Bradyrhizobium diazoefficiens: one gene and its partners. The protein of the gene in region 3 interacts with the protein of the main gene of each other region in a pairwise test. Links are inferred from orthologs where the notes say so. Each region holds a gene or a part of one and is shown on either strand. Other genes may lie near its edges.

Region 1 (3,024 bases), 3.5 Mb from region 3 along the record:
GGCGGGATCGCGCTTCGGATCGGTGCAGACGGTGCAGGGATTCTGCGTGTCGATGTTGCCGCAGGTCTTGCAGACTTGCACCTTATCGAGGGCGACCTGCAGGGCCGAGGATAGCGGCATCATCAGCGCTTCGCGCTTCTTGATCAGATGCAGCGCCACGCGTCGCGCGGAGCGCGGGCCCAGGCCCGGCAGCCGTGCGAGAAGCTGGACCAGCCGCTCGATTTCGGGACCTGCAACCGCGCCCATATTACTGGCCGAGCAGCCCCGGCGGCAGGCCGAGCCCGCCGGTGAGCGACTGCATCTTCTCCTGCATCGCGGTCTCCGCCTTGCGGCGAGCATCACCGAGCGCGGTCACGAGCAGATCTTCCAGCACCTCGCGCTCTTCGGCCTTCATCAGCGAGGGATCGATCTTGACGCCCTTGACGTCCATCTTCGCGGTCATGCGCACGGCGACGAGACCGCCGCCGGAGATGCCCTCGACCTCCACATTGGCGAGCTGCTCCTGCATCTCCTGCATCTTGGATTGCAGCTGCGCCGCCTGCTTCATCATGCCGAGAAAATCAGCCATGGTTGCTTGTCCTTAAAACTGGCTCAGAGATCGTCGTCGGCGTCGGAACCGTCGGGCGGATCATCAGAGCCATAGTCGGCGTTAATATTGGATTCCGGCGCCTCGGGGGCAAGCCTGCGGACCTCGACGACCTTCGCACCGGGGAAGCGCGACAGCACCTCCTGCACGCGCGGATCGGCCTCGGCGGTGCGCGCATGTTCCTGCTTGGCGGCCTGGCTCACCGAACGCAGCGTCGCCTGGCCCTGCTCGTTGGAAACAATGATGGTCCAGCGGCGGCCGGTCCACAACTCGAATTTTCGCGCGAGCTCGGAGATCATCGTTTTCGACGCGTTCGGCTCGAGCGCGACTTCCAGCCGGCCCTCCTCGAAACGGACGAGGCGCATCTCGCCTTCGAGCGCGCCCTTGGTCATGAGGTCGCGCTTCTGCCCAGCGAGCGCAACGAGCTGGGTGAAGCTGGTGACGCGGAGCTGGGGTGCGACAGCTTGCGGATCCGGCGCGGGCGCCGCCATCTGCGGCCGGGCGCCGCCGCCGAACGCAGTCGGCGATGAGGTCGGCATGCGAACCGGCGCAGCAGAGGTCACGGACGCCGCTGAGGATATTGGTGCCGCCGGCGCGCCGCTGCGCGCAGCACCGCCGCCGCTCACGACCGGCGAACCGCCGCCGTTCTGCTCCAGCATCCTGATCGCTTCGTCCGGCGTCGGCAGGTCGGCGACATAGGCGATGCGCACCAGCACCATCTCGGCGGCGGCAGCAGGGCGCGTCGCGGCCTGCACCTCGGTGATGCCCTTGAGCAGCATCTGCCACATCCGCGACAGCACGCGCATCGAGATCTTCGCGGCGAAATCCTTCGCGCGCACGCGCTCGGTCTCGCCATAGGCGGCATTGTCGGCGGTCGCCGGCACGATCTTCACGCGGGTGACGAAATTGACGAATTCGGCGAGGTCCGAAAGCACGACGATGGGATCGGCGCCGACGTCGTACTGATCGCGGAACTCCTTGAACGCGGCCGCGATATCACCGCGCGCCAGCGAATCGAAGAGGTCGATCACACGAGTACGATCGGCAAGCCCCAGCATCTGCCTGACCGCATCGGCCTTCACGGTGCCTGCCGCATGCGCGATCGCCTGGTCGAGCAGCGACAGCGAGTCGCGCACCGAGCCTTCGGCGGCGCGCGCGATGATGCCGAGCGCTTCGGGCTCGATCTCGACGTTTTCCTTCGCAGCAATATTGGCGAGATGCTTCATCAGCACGTCGGCCTCGACCCGGCGCAGGTCAAAGCGCTGGCAGCGCGACAGCACCGTGACCGGAACCTTGCGGATCTCCGTCGTGGCGAACACGAACTTGGCGTGCTCCGGCGGTTCCTCCAGCGTCTTCAGGAAGGCGTTGAAGGCCGCCGTCGACAGCATGTGGACTTCGTCGATGATGTAGACCTTGTAGCGGGCACTGGCCGGGGCATAGCGCACGCTATCATTGATCTGGCGGACGTCGTCGACGCCGGTATGTGATGCCGCGTCCATCTCCAGCACGTCCATGTGCCGGCTTTCCATGATCGCCTGGCAATGCACGCCCAGCGTCGGCATGCGGATGGTCGGCCCCTTCACCGAGCCGTCCGGCACCTCGTAGTTGAGCGCACGGGCCAGAATGCGCGCGGTGGTGGTCTTGCCGACACCGCGGACGCCGGTGAGAATCCAGGCCTGCGGAATCCGCCCGGTCTCGAACGCATTGGAGACGGTGCGGACCACGGCCTCCTGGCCGATCAGATCGTCAAAGCTTGAGGGGCGGTATTTGCGCGCCAGCACCCGGTAAGGTGCGTTGCCGGCCTGGCCGGCGCTGTCGGGATTGGGAGGGGCGCCAGCGTCGGTCATCGGTCGATCCGCAATGAAATGTCTCTCGGCCGGCTTTTGCGGAAACGAGCGCGCTGGCGGGAAGCCCGCCGGCGCAATTTGCTCGAAAAAACAGGTAGGAGACTGACGAGCGACCCGATCCGGACCTCGTTAGGGCTGCTTCCTTCCGGACCTGACCCGGTTGGCGAGTGGCTCGTCCACCGCCAATCTCCCGGTCCCTATTTGGGGCCAAAAGGTCGGGAAAGCAAGCGGGTATCACCCCGAACGACCACGGCTTGCCCAGCATCCGGGCAATTCCCCGGCTGCCCAGCCGATAGGCTGTGCTTTCACTGCTTGAGGCGCCTTGGTAAGAACGCTCAGCTGAACCCCTTCCAACCAGAAAAGCGATTGATCCCAATGGTTACACGTCGTGATGTTGCATCGATCGTCGGACTTGGCGCCATCGGCGCAGTGACCGCGGGCGCGCTGGCCTCTCCGGCCGTGGCCCAGGCCGCCGATCCCAACGAATCGACCTTTGCCCGCATCCGCCGCACCAAGAAGATGCGGATCGGCGCGGTCGGCGGCGGCGCGCCCTATTACATGAAGGACCTTGCCAGCGGTCAGTGGAAGGGT
Region 2 (2,891 bases), 1.0 Mb from region 3 along the record:
GGGCGATAGAGATAGTTGATCAGCTCGTAGGCCTCTTTGACGTTCTTGGCATCCGCGGGGATCGCGAGATTGTCGAAGAACATCTGCGCGCCCTCTTTCGGGATCGCGTAGCCGATCTCGATGCCGCTGCCATTGTCTTTCTTGGCTTCCGCGGCACGAGCGCGGGCCTGCATGATGTCGCCGGACCAGCCGACCACGAAGCAGATCTCGCCGGTGGCGAGCGCGCTCAGATATTCGGACGAATGAAATTTCCGCACGGACGGGCGGACTTTTGCGACGGCGTCGGCGGCCTTCTCCAGGTCGGCCTGCTTGGTCGAATTCGGATCGAGCCCGAGATAGTTCAGCGCCGCCGGAAAGATGTCGTCGGCGGAGTCGAGCATGTGGACGCCACAGTCTTTGAACTTGGCCAGGTTCTCCGGCTTGAAGACGATGTCCCAGCTGTCGATCTTGGCGTCGGGCCCAAGGATCTGCTTCACCTTGGCGACGTTGTAGCCGATGCCGGTCGTGCCCCACATGTAGTTCGCGGCAAAATCGTTGCCGGGATCGTAGGTCGAAAGATTCTTGGTCACCATCGACCAGGCGTTGGCCAAATTCGGCAGCTTCGACTTGTCGAGCTTCTGGAAGATGTTCGCCTTGATCTGGCGCTGCAGGAAATAGGCGGTGGGCACCACGACGTCGTAGCCGGACTTGCCGGCCATCAGGCGCGTCTCCAGCGTCTCGTTGGCATCGAACGTGTCGTAGACGACCTTGATGCCGGTCTCCTTGGTGAAGGCCTCAAGGACGTCGGGCGCCATGTAGTTCGACCAATTGTAGAAGTTGACGACCCGCTCCTCGGCCCCCGCTCCTTGCGAGAGGAACGTCAGCGCTGCGGCGATTGCAAAACCAAGGCAAGCCCTGAAACGGCTGACGTTCGTCATCGTCCCTACCTCTTGCGTCCGCGCACCGCGTCCGACAGCCGCTCCAGCGCGGTGTCGAGCGTCTGGTCCTTCTTGGCGAAGCAGAAGCGGACCACCGAGGTCACCGGATCCTGTTCGTAGAACGCCGAGACCGGGATCGCGGCGACCTTGTAGTCTTTCACGATCCGCCAGCAGAAATCGGCATCGCTCTCGTTGAGCCCGAGCGGCGACAGGTCGACGGTGAGGAAGTAGGTGCCCTGCGACTTCAGCACAGGAAAGCCGAGGCTCTCGAGCCCCTTGGTCAGGCGGTCCCTGCTTCGCGTCAGATCCTGGCGCATCGACAGGAAGTACTCGTCGGGCTTGCCGAGGCCGTAGGCGACGGCGGCCTGGAGGTTCGGCGCGGTCGTGAAGGTCAGGAACTGGTGCACCTTGGCGGCGACGCGCAAGAGCGGCGGTGCGGCGCAGACGAAGCCGATCTTCCAGCCCGTCAGCGAGAAGATCTTGCCCGCCGAGCCGACCTTGATGGTGCGGTCGCGCATGCCGGGAATGGTAATCAGCGGGATGTGCTTGTGCTCGCAGAAGGTGACGTGCTCCCAGACCTCGTCGCAGATCGCGATGACGTCGAACTCCTGGCAGTAGCGCGCCAGCAGCTCAAGGTCCTCGCGCGGATAGACCACCGCGGAGGGATTCAGGGGGTTGTTGAACAGCACCGCCTTGGTCTTTGAATTGAAGACGCTTTTCAGCATGTCCTCATTCAGCCGCCAGTGCGGCGGCTCGAGCCGCACCAGGCGCGGAATGCCGCCGGCCTGGCGGATGATCGGCAGATAGGAATCATAGACCGGCTGGAAGCAGACCACCTCGTCGCCGGGCTGCACCACCGACAGGATCGCCGAGGTCAGCGCCTCGGTGCCGCCGGAGGTCACCATCACCTCGCTCATCGGATCGAGCTTGAGGCCGTGCCAATGGCCGTAATGGGTCGCGATCGCCTGGCGCAGCTCCGGGATGCCCATCATCGACGGATACTGGTTGTAGCCGTTGAGCGAGGCGTCGGCGGCTGCGCGGCGGATGTCCTCAGGGCCTGGATCATCAGGGAAGCCCTGGCCGAGATTGATGGCGTTGTTGTCGCGCGCGGCCTGCGACATCGCCTCGAAGATGGTGACGGGAAGGTCGGCGAAGACCTTGTTCAGCGAAGAGCTCTTGGTCATCGCGACGTTAGCCGCCAACCTTGCTGGGGAGACCCGCCGCCTTCCAGCCCAGCATGCCGCCGGCCAGATGCTTGTCGTAAGGCAGGCCCGCGGCCTGGGCGGCGAGCGAGGCGGTCACCGAGCGCTTGCCCGAGCGGCAGGCGAACACGACCTCCTTGCCTTGCGGATCGGGGATCGCCTTGGGTTCGAAGGTCGAGAGCGGCACGACGACACCGTAAGGGTAAGCCTCGGCCTCGACCTCGTTCGGCTCACGGACGTCGACGAGCAGATAGCGGCCCTCCGCAACACCCTTGGAAACCTCCTCGGGGGTCAGATCCTGTACTTGATTTGCCACATCATCCTCCAACGTCGCGGGGCGCTTGCCGGGGCGATCCCGGCCGGCGGGCAACCTCGCCTCTCGGCATGCGAAAATCAAGCGCTACAAAGGCTTGAGCTGCCTTGCGCAAGTTAAAGCTAAATCGCAGCGACTTGAAGCGCGCTTTGAATCCGGCGCTAGATCGTGGCCTTAAATCGTCACCTGCGTGCCGACCTCGACGACGCGGCCGCTCGGGATCTGGAAATAGTCGGTGGCATCGTTGGCGGAGCGGCTGAGCGAGATGAACAGCCTGTCCTGCCAGCGCGGCATGCCGGAATGGGCGGCGGGCTTGAGCGCCCTCCGCGACAGGAAGAACGAGGTCGACATGATGTCGAACTGCCAGCCGAGCTTGCGGGCGATGGCGAGCGCCTTCGGCACGTTGGGCGATTCCATGAAGCCGAACTTCAGCGTCACCTTGGAGAAGGTCGGGCTGAT
Region 3 (4,074 bases):
AGGCCGTCAGCAGCATCGCAGACCGCCGCGATGGCGCCAGTCTGTCAGGCATGACTTCAGAGCACTGATCGCACATGTCCCGCTCCCCCCCGGCGCGACGGACGCGCCCTCATCAATGAGCGCTATCGCGGCCGATCATAGCCGAGATTGCAGGACGAGACCACCACATCCGTTGCACGTGGTGCCGTTCGCGGCAGCCGGCGCTAGATCTGCTGCACGTCCACCACGCCGGCGACCGCCTTGATGGCGCCGGCGATCTGCGGCGAGACCTTGAAGCGGCCGGGCAGCTTCATCTCGACCTCGGTCTCGAGGTCGAGCATCATCACCAGCGAGACCTCGCCGTCGCCGTTGGAGCGCGGCGCGATGCCGGGGCTGCCGATCCTTGGCGTGGCGCCGTTCGCGCCTGCGGCCTCCGGTCCGGCCAGGCGCTTGGCGATCGAGTCCAGCGGCTTGGTGTCACGCACGAAGATGCGCAGGCCTTTCTGCGTCTTGGCCGCGGCGTCATCCAGCGGCTCGGCATGCAGCACGCGGGCGCGGACATCCTCGCCCTGGAGCTCGGCGCCGAGCTGGAGCAGCACCGCGGCGCCGGGCTCCAGCACGTCGCGATACTGCGCAAGGCCTTCGGAAAACAGCACGGCCTCGAAGTGGCCGGTGGGATCGGACAGGCCCATGATGCCCATCTTGTTGCCGGTCTTGGTGCGCCGCTCCATGCGCGACACCACGGTGGCCGCCACCTTGCCGGCGGTGGCACCGGTCTTCACCGCGCGCGAAAATTCCGCCCAGCTCTGCACCCGCAACCGCTTCAGCACGGTGGCGTAATCGTCGAGCGGATGGCCCGACAGGAAGAAGCCGATCGCGTCATATTCGCGGCGCAGCCGCTCGGCCGGCAGCCACGGCTCGATCTGCGGCAGCATGATGGTCGGCGCGTCCGCCGACATGCCGAACATGTCGTTCTGGCCGATGGTCTCGGCCTGATGCGCGCGCTGGCAGGCGGCCAGGATCGAGTCCGCGCCGGCGAAGACCCGCGCCCGGTTCGGCTCCAGCGTGTCGAACGCGCCGGCGGCGGCGAGACTTTCGATGATGCGCTTGTTGACCGCACGCGGATTGACGCGCGCGGCGAAGTCGGCGAGCGAGGTGAACAGCCCCCGCTTGGTCCGCTCCTCGATGATCTGCTCGATGGCCTGGATGCCGACGCCCTTGAGCGCGGCGAGTGCGTAGTAGATGACCTTGTCGCCGACCTCGAAGGTCGCACCTGAGCGGTTGATGTTCGGCGGCTCGACCTTGATGCCGAGGCGCTGCGCCTCGGAGCGGAATTCGGAGAGCTTGTCGGTGTTGTTGAGATCGAGCGTCATCGACGCTGCGATGAACTCCACCGGATAGTGCGCCTTCATGTAGGCGGTGTGGTAGGACACCAGCGCATAGGCCGCCGCGTGGCTCTTGTTGAAGCCGTAGTCGGCGAACTTAGCGAGCAGCTCGAAGATGGTCTCGGCCTGCCCCTTCGGCACGCCGTTTTTCACCGCGCCGGCGACGAAGATATCGCGCTGCTTGTCCATCTCGGCGCGGATCTTCTTGCCCATGGCGCGGCGTAACAGGTCGGCGTCGCCGAGCGAATAGCCCGACATCACCTGCGCGATCTGCATCACCTGTTCCTGATAGATGATGACGCCGAAGGTCTCCTTCAGAATCGGCTCGAGCACGGGATGGAGGTATTCCGGCTCCTCGTCGCCGTGCTTGCGCGCACAATAGGTCGGGATGTTCGCCATCGGGCCCGGGCGATACAGCGCAACCAGCGCGATGATGTCCTCGAAACGGTCGGGACGCATGTCGACCAGCGCGCGCCGCATGCCCTGGCTTTCAACCTGGAACACGCCGACCACCTCGCCGCGGGCCAGCATCTGATAGCTCTCGGCATCGTCGATCGGCAGCGTCGCGAGATCGACATGGATGTCGCGCGGCTTGAGCAGTTTGCACGCGACGTCCAACACGGTCAGCGTCTTCAGGCCGAGAAAGTCGAACTTGACGAGGCCGGCCGGCTCGACCCATTTCATGTTGAACTGGGTCACCGGCATGTCCGACTTCGGATCGCGGTACATCGGCACGAGTTCGCTCAAGGGGCGATCGCCGATCACGATGCCGGCCGCGTGCGTCGAGGCATGCCGGGTCAGGCCCTCGAGGCGCTGCGCGATGTCGAAGGCGCGCGCCACCACCGGGTCTTCGTCGCGGAACGCCTGAAGTTTCGGCTCGCTCTCGATCGCAGCCGCCAGCGTTACCGGCGCGGCCGGATTCTGCGGCACCAATTTCGTGAGCTTGTCGACCTGCCCGTACGGCATTTGCAGCACGCGGCCGACGTCGCGCAGCACGCCGCGCGCCTGCAGCGTACCGAAGGTGATGATCTGCGCGACCTGGTCACGACCGTAGCGCTCCTGCACGTACTTGATCACCTCGCCGCGGCGGTCCTGGCAGAAGTCGATGTCGAAGTCCGGCATCGAGACGCGCTCGGGATTGAGGAAGCGTTCGAACAGCAGGCCGAACTTGATCGGGTCGAGATCGGTGATGGTCAGCGCCCACGCGACCAGCGAGCCTGCGCCGGAGCCGCGGCCCGGCCCGACCGGAATGCCCTGGCTCTTCGCCCATTTGATGAAGTCGGACACGATCAGGAAGTAGCCCGCGTATTTCATGCGCATGATGACGTCGAGCTCGAACGCCAGCCGCTTGGAATAGTCTTCGTCTGTCGTGCCCTGCGACAAGCCGTGCACGTGCAGGCGATTGGCGAGCCCCTCCTCCGCCTGCCGCTTCAGCTCGGCCGCCTCGACCGCAGCCGCATCGGAGCTGCCGGCGGCACCGACAGTGAAGAACGGCAGAATCGGCTTGCGCGTCATCGGGCGGAACGAGCAGCGCTCGGCGATCTCGACCGTCGAGGCCAGCGCCTCCGGAATGTCGGCAAACAGCACCGCCATCTCGGCGCGGGTCTTGAAGCGGTGATCGGGCGTGAGCTGCTCGCGCTCGGTCTCCGCGATCAGCCGCCCGCCGGCGATGCAGAGCAGCGCGTCATGCGCCTCGTAATCGTCGGTCGCGGCGAAATACGGCTCGTTGGTCGCGACCAGCGGCAGCCCTTTGGCATAAGCGATGTCGATCAGTCCGCTCTCGACGCGCCGCTCCTTGTCGATGTTGTGCCGCTGCAATTCGACATAGAGGCGGTCGCCGAACAGGCCGGCGAGACGCTCGCAACGCGTGGCCGCGATCTCGGCCTGCCCCGCCGCCAGCGCGAGCGAGATCGGCCCGTCCGGGCCGCCGGTCAGCGCGATCAGGCCTTCGGTCTCGCCGTCGAACCAGTCGAACTTGATGAACGGCGCGTGGCTGTCGGGCGATTCGAGGAACGCGCGCGAATTCAGCCGCATCAGGCTGCGATAGCCGCGCTCTTGCGCTGCCAGCAGCACCACGCGCGAAGGCGGAAGCGCGTTGCGCGCATTGGGATCCTGGTCGCCGAAATCGATCGCGAGCTCGCAGCCGACGATCGGCTGGATGCCGGAACCCGCCATCTTGTCTGAGAATTCGAGCGCACCGAACAGATTGTCGGTGTCGGTCAGCGCCAGCGCCGGCTGGTGGTCCTTCTTTGCGAGCTCGGCGAGCTTGGCGATCTTGATCGAGCCCTTGAGCAGCGAATAGGCCGAGTGAACGTGAAGGTGGACAAATCCGGCGCTCGGCATGGTCGCGTGACGGCCTCTTGCAGATGGGTTGGAGCGGTTGCCGGCGGTGGAGGCATCCTGCACTCGCCCGGCCGACTCGCCTCACAATGGTGGGGTGTCGTCGCGCCAGAGTCCACGCCGCAGCGTCTGATCGGCCGCCTCATTCCGCTTTTCCCCAAGGCGCCCGACAAGGGCCCGGCCGGCTAGAGCTGTGGAATGACTTGGGCCCAGATCGCGATCATCCCGACGAACAGCGCGATCGACGTCAGTGCAGCGGCTTCTTCCACGAAAATCCTGAACATGGCTTGCTCCATCACTAGAACGTATGAAGAACATTGTTCTCATTTCGTTCTCAGGAGTCAAGCAAACTCAACCGCTTCAAAATGGA

The links. The genes of interacting proteins can lie anywhere in the genome.
Region 1: the proteins of dnaE (region 3) and JJC00_RS35555 interact in binary tests that used the Escherichia coli proteins (3 or more experiments, as listed by UniProt). The link is inferred for Bradyrhizobium diazoefficiens from one-to-one orthologs.
Region 2: the proteins of dnaE (region 3) and JJC00_RS24240 interact in binary tests that used the Escherichia coli proteins (3 or more experiments, as listed by UniProt). The link is inferred for Bradyrhizobium diazoefficiens from one-to-one orthologs.

What each region holds. Positions count from the first base shown.
Region 1 is NZ_CP067102.1:7,619,294-7,622,317, forward strand. What follows is about bases 13-2,968. They hold JJC00_RS35555 (DNA polymerase III subunit gamma/tau), read right to left. Parts: upstream 2,434-2,968; coding sequence 592-2,433; downstream 13-591. Other genes in these bases: recR (recombination mediator RecR), read right to left, coding at 13-246; JJC00_RS35550 (YbaB/EbfC family nucleoid-associated protein), read right to left, coding at 248-568; JJC00_RS35565 (transporter substrate-binding domain-containing protein), read left to right, coding at 2,809-2,968. Also shown: more of recR, read right to left, coding at 1-12; more of JJC00_RS35565, read left to right, coding at 2,969-3,024. UniProt on the Escherichia coli protein: Part of the beta sliding clamp loading complex, which hydrolyzes ATP to load the beta clamp onto primed DNA to form the DNA replication pre-initiation complex.
Region 2 is NZ_CP067102.1:5,151,100-5,153,990, forward strand. The notes cover bases 13-2,835. They hold JJC00_RS24240 (aminotransferase), read right to left. Parts: upstream 2,102-2,835; coding sequence 923-2,101; downstream 13-922. Other genes in these bases: JJC00_RS24235 (polyamine ABC transporter substrate-binding protein), read right to left, coding at 13-917; JJC00_RS24245 (rhodanese-like domain-containing protein), read right to left, coding at 2,109-2,435; JJC00_RS24250 (potassium transporter Kup), read right to left, coding at 2,607-2,835. Outside these bases: more of JJC00_RS24235, read right to left, coding at 1-12; more of JJC00_RS24250, read right to left, coding at 2,836-2,891. UniProt on the Escherichia coli protein: Shows aminotransferase activity with methionine and histidine as substrates, and to a lesser extent also with phenylalanine.
Region 3 is NZ_CP067102.1:4,140,634-4,144,707, reverse strand. What follows is about bases 4-4,009. They hold dnaE (DNA polymerase III subunit alpha), read right to left. Parts: upstream 3,708-4,009; coding sequence 204-3,707; downstream 4-203. Other genes in these bases: JJC00_RS19305 (carbonic anhydrase), read right to left, coding at 4-76. In the rest of the region: more of JJC00_RS19305, read right to left, coding at 1-3. UniProt on the Escherichia coli protein: DNA polymerase III is a complex, multichain enzyme responsible for most of the replicative synthesis in bacteria. This DNA polymerase also exhibits 3' to 5' exonuclease activity. The alpha chain is the DNA polymerase catalytic subunit.